Regions from separate parts of the Streptomyces sp. NPDC049040 genome, predicted to be linked through region 2. Evidence: riboswitches for the same ligand, from Rfam matches in the RefSeq annotation. Region 2 holds a riboswitch; each other region holds the start of a gene.
What was found. Region 2 has a riboswitch for cyclic di-AMP ahead of ACGFMP_RS35185 (M23 family metallopeptidase). Riboswitches for the same ligand answer to the same signal wherever they lie in the genome.

Region 1 (4,764 bases), on a different contig from region 2:
CGACAATCCGCATCTCGGGTACGGGCACGGCATCCACTACTGCCTCGGTGCGCCGCTGGCCCGTCTGGAGGCCAGGACCGCGCTCACGACGCTGCTCACCCGGCTGCCGGACCTGCGGCTCGCCGCGGATCCCGCCGACCTGCGCCGGCGCGGCGGCCTGATCATGCGTGGACTGCGGACACTGCCCGTGGCCTTCACTCCTTCGGCCGCACAGGGAAACTGATTGACCGTCAGGTCCGTGACCGCGACGTGATGAGCGCTACATCGACTTGTGATCGCCTGGTCAACACCGCTACGTTCTGCGGTCAACGCGAGGCACGCACGGCTCGCGGGACGCGCCGGTCCCCACGGTGCGCGGCAATTGCCGTTCGACGGCGGGCCGCGCGGGCGCGTAAGGCTGTGAAGAAAGGCGACCTCATGCTCTCGTCAGGGAACGGCAGGCACCGACGCCCCCGCCAGGCCCCCGCGGCCATGGTGACGGTCGCGGCGACCGGCGCGGGACTCGCGCTGCCCTTGCTGGGAGCGGGCGCGGGAGCCGCGCACGCCGCGGACGCCGGCACCTGGGACAAGGTCGCCGTGTGCGAGACCGGCGGCCTGTGGAGCGCCGACACCCACAACGGCTTCTACGGCGGCCTCGCCATCACCCAGGACACCTGGAGCCAGTACGGCGGCACGGTGTACGCCCCGCGGCCCGACCTGGCCTCCCGGTCGCAGCAGATAGCCGTGGCCGAGAAGATCCTCGCGGACCTCGGCCCCGACGCCTGGCCCGGCTGCGAGCAGGGCACGGGACTGCTGAAGGACACCGGGAAGCCGGATGTGGACCCGGGCGGCACCGCCACACCGGAGCCCACCGCGGCCGACCCCGGCACATCGGCGGACACCGGGACGCCATCGGCCACCCCGACCGACCCCGCGGCGCCGTCCACGCCCGCCGACACCGGCGGCACGACCACCGCGCCGCCCGCCGCCGGCACGCCGACCACCCCCGCCACGGGCACCGGCACCACCGCGGGCACCGGGACGGGTTCCGGCACGAGCACGGCGACCCCGGCCCCCACCGACCCCGGCACCCCCGTCCAGAGCGCCCCTCCCGCCGCCCCGGCCGACCCCACGGCCCCGGGTACCCCCACCGAGGGCAGCGGCCGCCACGCGCGGCCGTACAGCCCCTCCGACGAGGCGCTGGCCGCGGCGGACCGGGCGACACGTACCGAAACCACCGGGCTCACCGCGAACACCCCGGATGCCAACGACACTGGCAACACCGGCAATACGGACACGAGCGCCGATACGGCATCGGGTGCCTACAAGGTCGGCGCGGGTGACTCGCTGTCCGGGATCGCGGCCGACCATGACGTCGCGGGTGGCTGGCACCGGCTCTACGACGTCAACCACCAGCTGATCGGCGACAATCCAAACCTCATCAAACCCGGACAGATCCTCAGTCTCGGCTGAGCCGCGACCGCCGGAAGGCCGAACAGCCGTACCGCGCAAGCCCGGTGACAAAACGGACGTAGGGTATTTCCGGGTCACACGATGATGTGACAAGCCTCTCTCCAAACCTGTGACCGGCTGCTCGCTCGCTGCTCAAATCCGGCCTTCCGACCTGCGGCTTCGTCCAGTCGGCGAATGACGCGCGGCAGTTGGCGCCCGAAACGCGAGTGTTTGTTCAACGGGGTCCGGTGTGCTTAACGTCTAACCGCTCGCCACAGCGGGCCCCGTCGGAGCGGAACGCCGAGTCCTGCCGCCGCGCCCACGGGAACAGTCGACGCGAAAGCGCCGCAGGCAGGAGCGGGGGACCCACGGTCTTCCGCCGGACCAGAGGCAGCAAGCCGCGCAGCACGGACAGCACTGCGCTGCGACGCCTGCCGCCACCGGTCCGGCTCGGGGTGAAGCCGCGCATCCGCGTTCGAAGGTCGAACGGGGGTGCAGGCCGGGCAACTCACGCCCGAACCCGACAGCTGACCTCGTAGGCGTCGGTGAGGGACACAAACATGGGTAAGCACCGTCGTGCCTCGAAGATGGTCCGATTCGCCACATTCGCCGGTGTCGCCGGCACCGCCATCGCCGTGCCGCTGATCGGCGCCACGTCATCCTCGGCCGCTTCCGTGGCCACCTGGGACGCCGTCGCGCAGTGCGAGTCCGGTGGCAACTGGTCGATCAACACCGGCAACGGCTACTACGGCGGCCTGCAGTTCTCGCAGTCCAGCTGGGAAGCGGCCGGCGGCCTGCAGTACGCCCCCCGCGCCGACCTGGCCACCAAGGACCAGCAGATCGCGGCCGCAGAGAAGCTGCTCGCCATCCAGGGCCCCGGCGCCTGGTCCTGCGCGTCGGCCGGCGGCCTGACCGCGGGCGGCCCGTCGCCCGACATCAACCCCGGCGGCTCGTCGTCCTCCACGCCGGCCAAGGCCGCCACCCCGGCGAAGAGCACCCCGGCGAAGAGCACCCCCGCCAAGAGCACCGCCAAGCCCGCCAAGCACACCGCTTCGGACTGGCGGCGGCACTCCGGCCACAAGGGTGACTACACCGTCGTGTCCGGCGACAGCCTGTCCGGCATCGCCAAGAGCCACCACGTGGCCGGCGGCTGGCACAAGCTCTTCGAGCTCAACAAGGACAGCGTCAAGGACGCCGACCTGATCTACCCGGGCCAGCAGCTGCACCTCGGCTGACCGTCCGGCTGAACCTCACCGACCGGCCGGGTACGCGGCTCGCCTCCGGGGCGCCGCGTGCCCGGCCGGTTTTCCGTCTCAGGGGCCGGGCCGGGGACCGGCGCGGGCGCCCGAGGCGGTTAGGCTCGTCCCGGAAAAGACGAGAAGACATCATCTGAAGGAGACAACGTGCCGTCCATCGACGTCGTCGTAGCCCGGGAAATCCTCGACTCGCGAGGCAACCCCACCGTCGAGGTCGAGGTCGGCCTCGATGACGGCAGCACGGGCCGGGCCGCAGTACCGTCCGGCGCATCCACCGGTGCCTTCGAGGCCCTCGAACTCCGCGACGGCGACAAGAACCGCTATCAGGGCAAGGGCGTCGAGAAGGCCGTCCTCGCCGTGATCGAGCAGATCGGCCCCGAGCTCGTCGGCTACGACGCCACCGAGCAGCGGCTGATCGACCAGGCGATGTTCGACCTGGACGCCACCCCCGACAAGTCCTCGCTCGGCGCCAACGCCATCCTCGGCGTGTCGCTGGCCGTCGCGCACGCCGCCTCCGAGGCGTCCGACCTGCCGCTCTTCCGCTACCTCGGCGGCCCGAACGCCCATGTGCTGCCGGTCCCGATGATGAACATCCTCAACGGCGGGTCGCACGCGGACTCCAACGTCGACATCCAGGAGTTCATGATCGCGCCGATCGGCGCGGAGTCCTTCTCCGAGGCGCTGCGCTGGGGCGCCGAGGTCTACCACACCCTCAAGGGCGTGCTGAAGACCCGCGGCCTGTCCACGGGTCTGGGCGACGAGGGCGGTTTCGCGCCGAATCTCGGCTCCAACCGTGACGCGCTCGACCTGATCATCGAGGCGATCAAGCAGGCCGGCTACACCCCCGGCCAGGACATCGCGCTCGCCCTGGACGTCGCCGCCTCCGAGTTCTACAAGGACGGCAAGTACGAGTTCGAGGGCAAGCAGCGCTCGGCCGCGGAGATGACCGAGTACTACGAGGAGCTGGTCTCGGCCTACCCGCTGGTCTCGATCGAGGACCCGCTGTTCGAGGACGACTGGTCCGGCTGGAAGGTCCTCACCGACAAGCTCGGCAGCAAGGTGCAGATCGTCGGCGACGACCTGTTCGTCACCAACCCCGAGCGCCTGCAGAAGGGCATCGACAACGCCACGGCCAACGCGCTGCTGGTGAAGGTCAACCAGATCGGCTCGCTGACCGAGACCCTGGACGCCGTCGAGCTGGCGCAGCGCAGCGGCTACAAGTGCATGATGTCGCACCGCTCGGGCGAGACCGAGGACGTCACCATCGCCGACCTGGCCGTCGCCACCAACTGCGGCCAGATCAAGACCGGCGCCCCGGCCCGCTCCGAGCGCGTCGCGAAGTACAACCAGCTGCTGCGTATCGAGGAGATCCTCGACGACGCCGCGGTCTACGCCGGCCGCAGTGCCTTCCCGCGCTTCAAGGGCTGACACGGTACGGCCCCGCGCGGCGCGGCTGACGCCGCGGGGGAGGCACCTGGCGTCCGTACGTCCCCGTACCCGGTCCCGTACCGTGGGCGGGGACGTACCGGCGTACGGGCAGGCCTGGCAGTATGTTCGGTCCCGCAGGACGGGCGTCCTGCGGGACGTACGAGGGGAGCTACGGCGTGGGATCCGACCGGTTCTCCACCGCGGCCAGGCTCAAGGCCATCGGGCAGGAGGCGCACGCGCGGGTCTACCGCGCCGCCGCCGCCCGGCGTCCGGCCCGCCGCAACAGGCTCACCGGGCGGGCCGCGCTGCTCGCGCTGGTGCTGTGCGCCCTGGTGATCGCCCTCGCCTACCCGATGCGGCAGTACATCGCGCAGCGCTCCGACATCGCCGACCAGCGCCGGGAGGCGCAGCAGGCACGGCAGAAGGTCGAGCAGCTGCGCGAGCAGAAGGCCCGCTGGCAGGACCCGGAGTACGTGCGGACCCAGGCACGCGAGCAGCTGCACTACGTGATGCCGGGTGAGGACGGCTACTCCGTGGCGAATCCGGCGCCCACCGCCACCTCCGACCCCCGGCACAAGAGCTCGGGCAGTCCCGGTGACGGCGGCGGGCAGGCGGCGGCCGCCCACCGCCCCTGGTACACGAACCTGTG
Region 2 (4,764 bases):
ACCACAGTCCACCCGAACCGCACCTTCAGCGGTGAACTCGACCTGGATGTCGACGGGGTGGCGGTGCGGCTGATCGAGGTGGGGCCCGCGCACACGGCGGGCGACCTGATCGTCCACCTGCCGGAGGAGGGCGTGGTCTGCGGGGGCGACGTCGTCTTCAACGAGGACCACCCGGTGCACTGGGCCGGCCCCCTGGAGTCGGTGCACCGCGCCTGCGAGCGCATCCTTGCCTGCGACCCCGAGGTGATCGTGCCCGGTCACGGGCCGCTGATGACGCCCGCTGACCTGCGCCGTCACGCCGACTACCTGCTGGAGCTGCGGGACGCCGTGCACCGTGGCCACGAGGCGGGCCGACCGCTGCCGGTGCTCGCCGCCGAGCTGATCGCAGAAGACCCCCGCCCGAGCTGGGGACTGCCCGAGCGGATGGCCATCCTCGCCGCAGTCGAATACCGGGCGCTGGACGGCGCCACCGATCGGGCCGACCTGCTGGCCTTGGTCGGCTTCGCGGCCGGTTTCGCCCAGCACGGGGACACGGACGCGGAGGGGGACACGGACGCGAGCGGGGATGCGGACGGCGGGAAGGCCGAGCACGGCGGCGACGGTTCGGCAGGCGGCCCGGCCGACAGCAGCGGCTCGAACGGCGGAAGCGGCATCGCGGCGCGGTGAGCGGTACGGCCGCGGGCAAGCGCCGGGGGGCGGCCGCCTTGCGCGATCGGCGGGCCTGCCTGCCGGCTCGGGCCCGCATGCCGACGGCCCCGGCGTCGGGGGGGGTGTACGCCGGGGCCGCCGGCTGTTCTTGGGGCGGCCGGCCGTGAGGCCTGCGGGGTGGTGCGGGTGGACAGCTTCCGCAGGCCCTAGCGGGCCTGGGGACGGGCGCCTCGCGGGTGCGCGGGTGCCTCAGATGGCGACGTCATGACCGTGGAGCCAGGGCACCGGGTCGACCGGCGCGCCACCGCCGGGCCGTACTTCGAGGTGCAGGTGCGGCCCCGGTACGTTCCCGGTCGCGCCGACCCGGCCGATCGTGTCGCCGGTGACGACCTGGCCGGACGTGGCGACCATCGTCGACAGGTGGCAGTACCACAGCTCGGTGCCGTCATCGAGGCGGAGGACCACCCGATAGCCGAACGAGCCGGCCCAGCCCGCCGAGGTGACCGTGCCGCTGTGGACGGCGTGCACCGGGGTGCCGGTGGGGGCGGCGAAGTCCTGGCCGGTGTGGGTCGCCCACATGTTGCCGGACTCGCCGAAGGCGGTGGTGAGCGTGTAGGACGCCACGGGCTTGACGTAGGAGGCGGCGAGCCGGGCGAGCCGCTCCGCCTCTGCCTTCGCCTCGGCCTCGGCGGCCGCCTTGGCCTTCGCCTCGGCTTCGGCCTTCGCGGCGGCGGCCTGCTCGCGCACCTTGCGGGCCGCTGCCGCCTTGGCCGCCTGCTCGGCCGCGGCCTTCGCCGCCGCCTCACGCTCGGCCCTGGCAGCGGCTTCGCGCTGCCGGGTGACCTGGTCGATGATGCGGGTGCGGAGCGCCTCGCCGGGATCGGTGGCCACGGCCGGGGCCGCGGCCGCGTCCTCGCCCGTCTCCCCGGCGGCGGCCGTCCGGCCGACAGCGGAGGGGTCGTACGACGGGGTGCCGACCTCGACTTCCGGCTGAGCGGCCGGGACGGCGGGCGTGGGGAGCGCGTCGGGGAAACCCGGTGCGTCCGGCAGCGAGATGGGGGCGGCGGGGGGCGCGTCGGCGGCCGCGGCCACTCCACCGGCGCCGACCGCGGCCATCGCCGCGATACCGAGCACGGCGGAGCCCACCGCGGCACCGCGGGCGGGGAATCCGGCCCGCTGCCGGGGAAGTCGGAGCTGGCTGCGCAGGCCCGCGGCCTCGGATCCGTAGTCGTATCCGGCGTCGGCCGGGGAGGCGGCGGGGCCGTCGGCGGGGACGGCGGACGGCGGAAGCTCGTCCCGCTCCCCGAAGGGCCACTCCCCGGTCGGTTCTGCTACCGGGGCAGGAGCGTAGGCAGGCTGGTTGGACGCCACGGGGGCGCACTCCTTTCCTTCCCTCTCGCCTACCGGGTTAGCTGACGGGTTCGGAGCAGGAAGGTCTCCTACGGGCCTGACGGCTGCCCGATTCACCCCATTGGACCCCTTCCGCGGTAGCGGAAGGGCGGGTCCCCGGTTCCCGCGGACGGGATTCGGCAAGCGCACGGTGCCGCCTGTACGGCGGCGATGACGACCGCGCTGCGTTATCGAACGTTAATAGAGCCGGAGAGGTTTTCCAAGCCGAACGGGAGAGTTGGGGACGGGAACCAATCGGACGGGGCGTACCGAGAACGTATGAACCGGACAGTGGGCGTGGCCAGGCGGTGATGTGAGCGTACGCCAGTCGTTATCGGCGGAACCGGCACGGCTACGGGCGGTGAGCCGACGACGGCGGGGCGCAGCGACGCGGGCGCGGGCACGGGTGGGCGGGGGCGCGGGTGAGGGCGCGGGCGCGCACGGGCGCGCGGGCGGGGATGTCCGCAGGGCAGGCACCGGCGCGCCAGTGGTCTGGTCCTGTGCCAATTGGCGAATCGCTTGGCATGCCACGCACAGGCACCGCACGATGGGCGAGCCCGATGTTCTTGTCATGCACCCGCCCCACCATGACGCCTCAGGGAGCCCTCGATGGACCGCACCAACCCCGCGCCACCGAGCCGCCGTTCGCTGATCCGCGGCGGCCTCGGCCTCGGCGCCGCCGCCACCGCGGGCCTGGCCGCCGGCCTCCGGCCCGCAGGCGCCGTCCAGGCCGCCGCCACACCCGCAGCCGCCGTCGACTACCCGTCAGCCCTCTGGGCGCCGGCCAGCACCGGCAACTACACCGCCTCCAGCCGGCCGTCCGCCTACCCGGTCAACCTGGTGGTCATCCACGTGACCCAGGAGACCTTCGCCGACACCATCTCGCTCTTCCAGAACCCCGCCCACGCCGCCGCGTCGCACTACGTCGTCCGGTCCGCCGACGGCGCCATCGACCAGTGCGTCCGGGAGCGCGACATCGCCTGGCACGCGGGCAACTGGGACTACAACACCCGCAGCATCGGCATCGAGCACGAGGGCTGGGTGGACCAGCCGTCCTACTTCACCACCGCGCTCTACCACGCGTCGGCGGCGCTGACCGCGGAGATCTGCGACAAGTACGGCATCCCCAAGGACCGGAACCACATCATCGGCCACTCCCAGGTCCCCGGCACCGACCACACCGACCCCGGCCCCAACTGGGACTGGGTGCGCTACATGCGGCTGGTCAACGGGGTCTGACCGGCCGGGTCCTGCCCCTCACGGTCACCGCCCCCCGCCGGGGTCCCCGCCGCCGTCCCCGCCGGGGTCGTCCAGCGGGAACATGACGCTGAGCCGGGGCAGATTGCGGGCCGCCTCCTCCTCGTCGCGTGCGGTCCAGCGGCTCCCCGACGGGTCACGGCCGCCGGACGGCACGTGCGGCGGGGTGCCGTGGCCCGCGGCTTCCTCCGCGCGGCGCTGGGCGGCACGTACTGCGGCGTAGAAGGCGTCGCCGAAGTCGTCCGACGGGCCGGTCGCCATCTCGTACGCCTGGAGCCCGAGGGTGTCGAGGGTCGGCCATCCCGGCCGGTCCTCGGCGGACCAGGCGGCTCTGGGGCGACCGGCCAGCCGGAAGACGTCGGGCGCGTAGGCCAGGACGTCGGGGTCGTTCACTGCGGCCTCGAAGACGGCCCGGCCCAGGCCCATCATCCAGTGCTGGAAGGATCTGAATGCGTCGTCGGAACACCAGCCGCCGTGGATCCGGTCCGCCGCCCCCCAGAGATTCCAGGTGAAAGCCTCGTCGGTTGCCAGTTCGAGGCAGGCCTGAAAGCCCACGATCTCTTCGGCGGGCAGCCGGGCGAGCGCGTGGCGCAGCCAGACATCGCGCTTGTCGCCGCCGATTCCGTGCCGCCGGGAGTCCTCAAGGAGGGCCCAGAAGGAGTCGGTGTCCATGGGTACTGACTATGCCAGGGGCGCCTTGCCGCTCCAATTTCCCTACCGAAAAGCTCAGTTGGTGGACACAGCGGAGGCCCCTGGGTCCCGCGGACCGCCGGCGGGAGCCGGGCCCGGCGGACCGCCCGGCGCAGGAATGGCGTGGCGCATCCGCCGACCCGCCCGCCGCGCGGCGCCACTTGGGCCCCGGCCATCCCACCGGCAACAGGTCCAGCGCCGCAGACCGCCCGTCCGGGTCACGAGGCGGCGTCGCGCGCCCGGCCGGTCATGTCCGGCCGTTTCGGCCGGAAACCATCATTGGCACCGCCAAACATCGAAAAGAAGCGCATACTCGTCCCTATACGCGCGGGGTCGCACGCCCCGGCTCGGCAATCCAATCCGCGGACATTCACGGTCGGAAACACGTCCCGATACCGGCCCCATTCCGCGCCTTTGCGAAAACATCCGGAGTATTGCCTTCAACACCCCTTTCCTTTCGCCCGTCCGGGTGACTGGCAGGCTTTTTCACGCCTACCTTGTTCGGCGGCGCGGGGCCCGGTGACGAGCCCGCGCACTCCGAGACGACGATGGGGACATTCATGCTCCGGCTCTTACTCTCCCTTTCCGCGCACCCCCCGGCCCCCAGACCGCGCAGGCTCGCCGCCCGGGCGTCGGTCGCCCTGGCGGCGGCCCTGCTCGCGACGGCGGCCGGCTCGCTGTCTCCGGTCATGGCCCAGGGGACCGCCGCCCGCAGCTCCGCCCAGAGCGCGCAGTCGCACGGCACGAACCCCCCGAGCGGAGGGACGGGCCTGGTCAAGA
Region 3 (4,764 bases), on a different contig from region 2:
GAGAGGCGGTCTATCTCCTCGGCGACGAACTGCGCCTCGTCGTGCTCCTGGTCGGCGACGTAGCCGGTGATGACCGGGCCGTCGCCCGACTCGGTCCACAGGTTCTTCGCGCGCCGCCCGGCATTGCGCTCGATGACGGCGTTGGCGGCCGACAGGATGGTCTGCGTGGAGCGGTAGTTCTGCTCCAGCAGGATGGTGCGGGCGTCCGGGTAGTCCTCCTCGAACTGGAGGATGTTGCGGATGGTGGCGCCGCGGAAGGCGTAGATGGACTGGTCGGCGTCACCGACGACGCACAGCTCTGCGGTGTCCTCGCCGGTGCCCACCAGCTCGCGCACCAGGGTGTACTGGGCGTGGTTGGTGTCCTGGTACTCGTCGACCAGCACGTGCCGGAAGCGCCGCCGGTAGTGCTCGGCGACGTCGGGGAAGGCCTGGAGCAGGTTGACGGTGGTCATGATGATGTCGTCGAAGTCCAGCGCGTTGGCCTCGCGCAGCCGCGCCTGGTAGAGCGCGTAGGCCTCGGCGAGCTTCCGCTCGAACCCTCCGCCGGAGCCTCCGGCCTGGGACGCGCCGCCGTCGGCCTGCGCGGCGAAGGTCTCCTCGTCGATGAGCTCGTTCTTGAGGTTGGAGATCTTCGCGCTGAAGGACTTCGGCGGGTACTGCTTCGGGTCGAGGTCGAGGTCCCGGCAGACCAGGGCCATCAGGCGCTTGGAGTCGGCGGCGTCGTAGATCGAGAACGACGAGGTGAAGCCGAGCACCTTCGACTCGCGGCGCAGGATGCGCACGCAGGCGCTGTGGAAGGTGGAGACCCACATCACCTTGGCGCGCGGGCCGACCAGTTGCTCGACCCGCTCCTTCATCTCACCCGCGGCCTTGTTGGTGAAGGTGATCGCGAGGATCGAGCCGGGGTGGACGTCGCGGGCGGAGAGCAGGTGGGCGATGCGGTGGGTGAGGACCCGGGTCTTGCCGGAGCCCGCGCCTGCGACGATGAGCAGCGGGCCGCCTGCGTGCTCCACGGCCGCGCGCTGCTGGGGGTTGAGCCCTTCGAGCAGCTGGGCGGGGTCGGTGGCGGGGCGCGGGGCGCCGTCGCGGTAGTACGCGTCGCGTCCGCCGCCGGGGCCGCTGCCGGATCCCCAGTCCTCCGGGGGCGGCGGCGCGTCGGGATCGGCCGGTTCCGGCGCCACGTGCAGACCGGGCAGGAAGTCGTCGTCAAAGAGGCTGCTCATCGCCTCCCGAGTCTATGCGTCCGCACCGACACCGATGCCCGCTTCCTCATGGGTGGCCTCGTTGCCACCCTGCGTGACGAGCGGCCGGGAATCCGACTTGATTACGAAAAGGTATCGGGCCTATCGGACACCGCCCTTCCCAGCGGTGCCGTCGCCCGGCTACGGTGCCGCACCAGGCAGCGTCCGAAAGGAGTCCGCCCGGCATGGCGACACACCGTAAGGCCCGAACCGCGATACTCACCGCCCCACGCACAGCCGTGGGGCTGACGACGGCCGCGCTGGCCACCGTGACCCTGTTCTCCGAGACCGCGGGCGCCGCGCCCGCCGCGCCCGCGCCGCAGCCGTCGATCGCCGAGGTGAAGGCGAAGGTCGACTCGCTGATGCACCAGGCGGAGGTGGCCACCGAGAAGTACAACGGGGCCAAGGAGACGACCGCACAGCAGAACGCCACCGTCAACAAGCTGCTGGCGCAGGCAGCCCAGAAGACGCAGGCGCTGAACGACTCCCGCCGGGTGCTCGGGCAGTACGCGGCGGCGCAGTACCGCTCGGGCGGCGACGACTCGACCGGGCGCTACCTGATGGCGACCGACCCGCAGTCGCTGCTCGACCAGTCGCACCTGACCAGCCTGCTGGGCAAGCGGCAGAAGACGGCCGTCGAGTCCTACCGGGTGCAGCAGGCGGCAGCCACCCAGCAGCGCATCGAGGCGGCCAAGAGCCTGGCGACGCTGACCACCCAGCAGGCGCAACTGCGGACGGCCAAGGCCGATGTGCAGACCAAGCTGGGCGCGGCACAGCAACTGCTGAACAGCCTCACCGCGCAGGAGAAGGCGCGGCTCGCGGCGCTCCAGGCCAAGCAGGAGGCGGAGGCCAAGAAGAAGGCCGCCGCCATCGCGGCGCAGGAGAAGGCCAAGGCGGCGGCCGCGGCGAAGGCGGCCGCGAAGTCCGGCGCGAAGGCGCCCACGACCCCGGCGAATTCGTCGGTGGCGGCCAAGGCCATCGCCTTCGCGCACGACCAGCTGGGCAAGCCCTACGTGTGGGGCGCGACCGGCCCCTCGTCCTTCGACTGCTCGGGCCTGACGCAGGCGGCGTACAAGGCGGCCGGCATCACGTTGCCGCGGACGACCGGCGAGCAGGTCGGCGTGGGCACCCGGGTGTCGCAGTCGGACCTCGAACCTGGCGACCTGATCTTCTTCTACAGCGACCACAGCCACGTCGGCATCTACATCGGCGAGGGCAACATGATCCACGCTCCGCACACGGGAACGGTCGTCAAGGTCGCACCGATCACCGAAATGCCGTTCTATGGGGCGGTTCGCCCCTACTGATCCGGCACGGATCCCCACCGACCCGATCACCAACCGTAAGATCACAAAGCGATTTCGCTCACGTTGCAATCCAAACTTCCCAACCTCCGTACAAGTTGAGTACGGTATCCCGCTAGGTGGTGCGTTCGCCGCCGGTGAAAGTGCCGGTACCGCGCCGCCTCCGCTCAATCCGGCCCAGGCCGGAACCGGGGACCCACCAGGCACCATTGGGGTGAATCGGGACAGACGCAGCAATGCGTCCGGCCCGTAGGGCGACCTTCCCAGCCCGAACCCGTCAGCTAACCCGGTCGGCGGTTCACGGAAGGAGTCGCCTTCGTGGCGTCGCACCGCAAGCCGCGTCCTCGGATACTCGCCTCGACCGCCCCCCGTGCGGCGGTCGGTGTCACCGCGGCGGCCATCGCCTCCGTCACCCTGCTCAGCGAGAGCGCGACCGCGGCGCCCGCCAAGCCCTCCATCACCGAGGTCAAGGCGCAGATCGACACCCTGAACCAGCAGGCCGAGGTCGCCACGCAGAACTACGACCAGGCCAAGGAGCAGACCGACACGCAGCGGGACAAGACCAACCAGCTGCTGACGCAGGTCGCCCGGAAGACCCAGCAGATGAACGACAGCCGCCGGGTGCTGGGCCAGTTCGCCAGCGAGCAGTACCGCGACGGCGGCATCGACCAGACGGTGCAGCTGCTGCTCGCCGCCGACCCGGAGCAGTTCCTCAACCAGTCGCACATGGTCAGCCAGCTGTCCACGACGCAGACCGAGGCGCTGAAGAACTTCCAGATCCAGCAGGAGCAGGCGTCGATCCAGCGGGCCCAGGCCACCGCGAGCCTGACCCAGCTCACCAACGCGCAGAAGACGCTGGCCACCCAGAAGAAGACGGTGCAGACGAAGCTGGCGGCCGCGCAGAAGCTGCTCAACAGCCTCACCGCCGAGCAGCGCGCCAAGATCGCCGGCATGAACAAGGGCTCGTCGTCCAAGACGAGCTACACCTACTCGGGCCCCGCGACCGGCCGCGCCGCCGCCGCGATCAGCTTCGCCCTCGCCCAGCGCGGCAAGCCGTACGTCTACGGCGCCACGGGCCCCGGCTCGTACGACTGCTCCGGCCTGACGCAGGCCGCCTACCGCGCGGCGGGCGTCAAGATCGGCCGGACCACCTACGACCAGGCCAAGGAGGGCGTGCCCGTCTCGAAGGCCGATCTGCAACCCGGCGACCTGGTCTTCTTCTACTCCGGGCTGTCCCACGTGGGCATCTACCTGGGCAACGGGCAGATCGTGCACGCCCCGCACACCGGCGCGTTCGTCGAGGTCGCCCCGCTGAGCTGGATGCCTTTCGCCACCGCGCGCCGGGTCGCCTGACCGCCCGGCCGCCCCCGCCCGACCGGTCCACGGGGACGCCTTCCTCGCGCACCGATTCCTTTCGCCGCCGCACCGTGTCCATACCCGTGACAGGTCCGAGCGGTACGAGAGGAAGCCCTCCATGACCAGCACCACGACGCCCCAGGCCGCCGCGCAACACGAGCACGACCGCGCCGTCCGCGAGGTCTTCCGCGGTATGACGCGGGCCTGGGAGGCGGGTGACGCGGCCGCATTCACCGCGTGGTACGCGCCAGAGGCGTGGGTGATCCTGCCCGGCCGCCGGCTGGAGGGCGAGGAGGAGATCGGAACCGTCATGGCCGGCGCCTTCGCCGGCTCGCTGCACGGCACCCGGCGCAACCACGAGATCGAGCGCATCCGGCTGATCTCCCCGGACGTCGCCCTGGTGCGCACGCGCAGCGCCACCGTCACGGCGGAGCAGGACGAAGCCGGGTCCGGGCAGCACGAGACGGTGACCTGGGTCCTTGCCAGGCGCGACGGCCGCTGGCTCATCGAGGCCAACCACATCGGCCCGGCGGAATCGTCGTGACCACCGCGCCGCCGGAAGCCGACTTCACCCGGCGCACCGAGCCCTACCGCCGCGAACTGCTGGCGCACTGCTACCGGATGCTCGGCTCGGTGCACGACGCCGAGGACCTGGTGCAGGAGACGTATCTGCGGGCCTGGCGCGCCTACGGCCGCTTCGAGGGGCGGTCCTCGCTGCGGACCTGGCTGTACCAGATCGCGACCAACACCTGCCTGACCGCCCTGCGGCACGGGTCGCGGCGCCAGCTGCCCTCGGGGCTCGGCGCACCGGGCGAGGGCGTGGGGCCGGTCGCCGCCGAGGGCCACGCGGGCTGGCTGGAGCC

Region 1: it holds a riboswitch for cyclic di-AMP, as region 2 does, so the genes downstream of both, ACGFMP_RS22235 (transglycosylase family protein) here and ACGFMP_RS35185 (M23 family metallopeptidase) in region 2, are expected to answer to the same signal.
Region 3: it holds a riboswitch for cyclic di-AMP, as region 2 does, so the genes downstream of both, ACGFMP_RS20740 (NlpC/P60 family protein) here and ACGFMP_RS35185 (M23 family metallopeptidase) in region 2, are expected to answer to the same signal.

Annotation. Positions count from the first base shown of each region.
Region 1 covers NZ_JBICTO010000008.1:236,640-241,403, forward strand. The annotation lists gene ACGFMP_RS22225 (cytochrome P450) at 1-223, shown strand, start outside; gene ACGFMP_RS22230 (transglycosylase family protein) at 418-1,452, shown strand; cyclic di-AMP (ydaO/yuaA leader) riboswitch at 1,765-1,988, shown strand; gene ACGFMP_RS22235 (transglycosylase family protein) at 1,992-2,666, shown strand; gene eno (phosphopyruvate hydratase) at 2,835-4,115, shown strand; gene ACGFMP_RS22245 (septum formation initiator family protein) at 4,292-4,764, shown strand, end outside.
Region 2 covers NZ_JBICTO010000028.1:39,472-44,235, forward strand. The annotation lists gene ACGFMP_RS35180 (MBL fold metallo-hydrolase) at 1-666, shown strand, start outside; gene ACGFMP_RS35185 (M23 family metallopeptidase) at 898-2,019, opposite strand; cyclic di-AMP (ydaO/yuaA leader) riboswitch at 2,031-2,190, opposite strand; gene ACGFMP_RS35190 (N-acetylmuramoyl-L-alanine amidase) at 2,647-3,276, shown strand; gene ACGFMP_RS35195 (DUF4240 domain-containing protein) at 3,301-3,966, opposite strand; gene ACGFMP_RS35200 (hypothetical protein) at 4,545-4,764, shown strand, end outside.
Region 3 covers NZ_JBICTO010000007.1:269,103-273,866, reverse strand. The annotation lists gene pcrA (DNA helicase PcrA) at 1-1,223, opposite strand, end outside; gene ACGFMP_RS20745 (NlpC/P60 family protein) at 1,427-2,548, shown strand; cyclic di-AMP (ydaO/yuaA leader) riboswitch at 2,700-2,857, shown strand; gene ACGFMP_RS20740 (NlpC/P60 family protein) at 2,864-3,898, shown strand; gene ACGFMP_RS20735 (SgcJ/EcaC family oxidoreductase) at 4,020-4,445, shown strand; gene ACGFMP_RS20730 (sigma-70 family RNA polymerase sigma factor) at 4,442-4,764, shown strand, end outside.